DNA from 2 places in the Scandinavium manionii genome. Region 2 is predicted to be linked to the other one. Evidence: predicted binding sites of a transcription regulator. Region 2 holds the regulator's gene; the other holds the start of a gene.
What was found. The regulator LexA, encoded in region 2, represses DNA repair genes until DNA is damaged. The targets are predictions, from matches to a motif close to TNCTGTATGTACATACAGNA.
Positions count from the first base shown of each region.

Region 1: uvrB (excinuclease ABC subunit UvrB) is a predicted target of LexA. The motif match lies at 1,160-1,179, and genes of this name have one in related genera.

Region 1 covers NZ_JALIGC010000040.1:273,517-275,721, forward strand. The annotation lists gene uvrB (excinuclease ABC subunit UvrB) at 1-1,084, opposite strand, end outside; gene MUU51_RS19060 (ABC transporter ATP-binding protein) at 1,849-2,205, shown strand, end outside.
Region 2 covers NZ_JALIGC010000038.1:527,211-529,415, reverse strand. The annotation lists gene plsB (glycerol-3-phosphate 1-O-acyltransferase PlsB) at 1-533, opposite strand, end outside; gene MUU51_RS14370 (diacylglycerol kinase) at 663-1,031, shown strand; gene lexA (transcriptional repressor LexA) at 1,141-1,749, shown strand; gene dinF (MATE family efflux transporter DinF) at 1,888-2,205, shown strand, end outside.

The DNA of each region.
Region 1 (2,205 bases), on a different contig from region 2:
CCAGCGTTTCTTTACGCGCCCGATCACCGCGATACATGCCGCCAATCTGCGGTACGGTCACGTGGGATTCATCGATAACCAGCAGACCGTCGGCCGGCAGGTAGTCAAACAGCGTCGGCGGCGGCTCGCCCGGACCACGCCCGGAGAGATAGCGCGAGTAGTTTTCAATGCCCGAGCAGTAGCCCAGCTCGTTCATCATTTCCAAATCAAACTGGGTACGCTGGGAAAGACGTTGTTCTTCCAGCAGCTTGTTGTTTTCCAGCAGCACTTTGCGACGATCGACCAGCTCAACTTTGATCTCTTCCATCGCCTGCACAATTCGCTCGCGCGGCGTGACGTAGTGCGTTTTCGGGTAGACGGTAAAGCGCTGAATGGTTGATTCCAGATGGCCGGTCAGCGGGTCAAACAGCGACAGCCGCTCAACCTCTTCGTCGAACAGCTCCACGCGCAGCGCAATGTCGTCAGATTCCGCCGGGAAGATGTCGATAACTTCGCCGCGTACGCGGAATGTGCCGCGCTGGAAAGCCTGATCGTTGCGGGCGTATTGCAGCTCGGCGAGACGACGCAGAATCGAACGCTGGTCGATTATCATCCCCACCGTCAGGTGCAGCATCATCTTCAGATACAGGTCCGGGTCACCCAGACCGTAGATAGCGGACACCGACGCCACCACTATCACGTCGCGGCGTTCAAGCAGTGCCTTGGTCGCAGAAAGACGCATCTGTTCAATGTGTTCGTTCACAGAGGCGTCTTTTTCGATAAAGGTATCTGAGCTTGGGACGTAGGCTTCCGGCTGGTAGTAGTCATAGTAGGAGACGAAAAACTCGACTGCGTTTTCCGGGAAGAACTCTTTCATCTCGCCGTACAGCTGAGCCGCCAGCGTTTTATTCGGTGCCAACACCATCGTCGGGCGCTGAAGGTCAGCAATGACGTTAGCGATGGTAAACGTTTTCCCTGATCCGGTTACTCCGAGCAGCGTTTGGTGCGCCAGACCATCTTCAAGCCCTTCTTCCAGACGACGAATGGCCTCGGGCTGATCGCCAGAGGGTTTGAAAGAGGAATGCAGTTTTAACGGTTTACTCATTAACGACAACCTGATGAAGGGGAAACGGGCAGACGATTAATTCTACTCGCCGCACCAAAATTTGCCAATAATAAATACTGGATAAAAAAACAGTAACGCATTATCGTATTTGTGTTACCGGTTCCACGGGCGTGCAACTGCGGGGGAAATTTCCCCTGCGACGAGATAAAACACCAGATGCAGCAGGTTATCCCCAGAACATTCCCACATTTAACATTTGTCAAGATGCGTAATGAATCTTTTATGGCAGCCAGTGACACTTTTCTTACAGACATTGCTTTTATCGAAGTGATTGATAAAAAAAGAGAATATCGAAAAGCCGCGTTTCGCATCAATTTGGACGCAGGCCGCGTCTTCTCTCGCCTACCGTGAGTTTTCTAACTCTAATGCACATGGTTATCCACAGGAATGGTGGATAACTACCTGCAGCCCAACTCCCCTGCCACTCGCGCAAAACGCACCGGCACCTCAAAAGGCTCCGGTAAAAATTTTTTATCGCTCTTTTTTGTCTTTAATCATCTAAAAGTGCCCTTATTTTCTGATGAGATATTGCTCACAAAATCAGCATCAGCGCTGCACCACCAGCCGACATGTTGACCCACCAGAGCACTGACAAAGTGCAGCGGCTACGTTCTGACGCCATCTCAACGGGCTGATTTAGGGGTTAAATCCGAAATACGCATCATTCCCGAGCGGCATTTCTCTTCTGGCAAGGGATTTGCAGAATCTTATCGCCGCTGACGGCCACACCGAAGGAGAAGCCGATGTTGAGTTTACGTGCAGTGAATCACTATTACGGAAGTCAGCATATTCTGTGGAATCTCAGCCTCGACCTCGCGCCCGGAGAGTGCACCTGCGTGCTGGGGCTGCCCGGCATGGGAAAAACCACGCTGGTGAACTGCATCGCGGGGTTTCAGGCTATCGAAAGCGGCACCATGGTCTGGCAGGATGTCAGCGGGCCGCCGCGCGACCTGCTGATGCTCTCGCCGCCGCTAAGGGCTGCCATGGGCATTGGTTATGTGTCGCAGGATAAGCGTATTTTCTCGCAAATGACGGTAGAGGAAAATTTGCAAATTGCGATGAAGGCAGGCCATGAGGGCACCGGCGCTATTGGCAGCGAT
Region 2 (2,205 bases):
GTGGCCATGCGGCGCAGCGAAACGGACGGTGAGAAACGCACGAAGCTGTCGCGACCGAGCCAGGTCACGGCAAAGAATTTCTGGAAGCCATTCATCATGCGCAGCGGCGGGTTGACTTCGCCTTTTTCGCGGCCCGGAGAGCGTCCAAACATCACGGACACCGGCACCATCTGCACATCAAGTTCTGGATTGCTGCGATGCAAATCCAGATAATTGTGGAACAGCTTGATAGACTCTTCTTTCGGCGTGTAATACGTAAACGCACGCGGCCCGCCGTGAATGAACACGTAACGCGGCAGCTCGGTGCCGTCGATTTCGAGCGGCTCAAGCGGGTCCGGAAGACCGTGCGCCAGACATTGGGCGCGTAAAGTCAGCAGATCTGCCTTCGAGTTATACGGCAGAACGTACATAATAGGGCGTGAGGTATCGAGTCCAAGTTCCTCAGCAGGATTTGCCGGGATAGACTTACTTTTTACCAGCACGCTTAATGGTAAATTCAGTAATTTGTAGTAAATTCGTGGCCAGCCAGACATAAACGATGTAAAGCCTCTGGTTAATCATGCAAATGCGCCGCAAGGATAACAGAAAGTGCACAGAATATCTGTTCTACCGCGTCAGGCGCGCAGTGACATTGATGCTAAATAATGTAAAAGGTTCTTTTGATGGCAAATGATACCACCGGGTTAACCCGAATCTTCAAAGCAGCAGGCTACTCCTGGAAAGGTTTTCGTGCCGCATGGCAAAACGAAGCCGCGTTCCGCCAGGAAGGCGTTGCCGCCGTTATCGCCATCATTCTCGCCTGTTGGTTAGATGTGGATGCCATCACCCGAGTGTTACTGATTGGCTCAGTGCTTCTGGTGATGATAGTGGAAATTATCAACAGTGCGATTGAAGCGGTGGTTGACCGCATTGGGACGGAACGCCACGAACTGTCAGGTCGTGCAAAAGATATGGGTTCCGCCGCGGTGTTTCTGGCAATTGGTGTCGCCTTACTCACCTGGGTAACGCTGTTGTGGTCGCATTATCGATAACACCCGCAGAATTACGCAAACGTCTGGTTTTTTGTGCGTTTTGCGGTTCCAAATTCGCCATTAACTGTATATACTCACAGCATAACTGTATATGCACCCAGGGGGCGGAATGAAAGCGTTAACGACCAGGCAGCAAGAGGTGTTCGATCTTATCCGGGATCACATCAGCCAGACGGGCATGCCGCCAACGCGTGCGGAAATCGCGCAGCGCTTGGGGTTCCGTTCCCCGAACGCGGCTGAAGAGCACTTGAAAGCGCTGGCACGTAAAGGCGTTCTTGAGATTGTTTCCGGTGCCTCTCGTGGCATTCGTCTTCTGGTAGAAGAAGAAACCGGTATCCCGCTGATCGGGCGTGTTGCGGCGGGTGAACCCCTGCTGGCACAGCAGCATATCGAAGGCCACTACCAGGTTGACCCGGCGATGTTCAAGCCGAGCGCCGATTTCCTGCTGCGCGTCAGCGGAATGTCGATGCGTGATATCGGTATTCTCGACGGGGATTTGCTCGCGGTTCATAAAACGCAGGATGTGCGTAATGGTCAGGTCGTTGTCGCCCGTATCGACGATGAAGTGACGGTTAAGCGCCTGAAAAAGCAGGGCAGCACCGTTGAACTGTTGCCTGAAAATAGCGAGTTTTCTCCGATTGTGGTCGATCTGCGTCAGCAGAGCTTCTCCATCGAAGGGCTGGCGGTTGGCGTTATTCGCAACGGCGAGTGGCTGTAATTAGCTTTAGACACCCTCAATAATTCACGTTGCGTTCAGGCATACATCGCCAGAACATCAGCACGTAAGTTTTGACGGGAAGAGTGGCGCTATTCTGGCGTCACTTCGTTTTACCCATTCACAATCACAGGTTTTCTCATGTCGCTCTTCACCACTGCAGACAAGGCATTGTGGCGTCTCGCGCTGCCGATGATTTTCTCAAATATCACCGTGCCGCTGTTGGGTCTGGTGGATACGGCGGTCATCGGTCATCTTGATAGTCCTGTTTATCTCGGCGGCGTGGCGATCGGTTCCATGGCGACCAGTTTCCTGTTCATGCTGTTGTTGTTCCTGCGCATGAGCACCACCGGCCTCACCGCACAGGCCTACGGCGCTCAAGACCCTGTACGTCTGGCTCGCGCGCTGGTACAGCCTCTGCTGCTGGCGCTGGGGGCGGGCCTGGTGATTGTTGTGTTC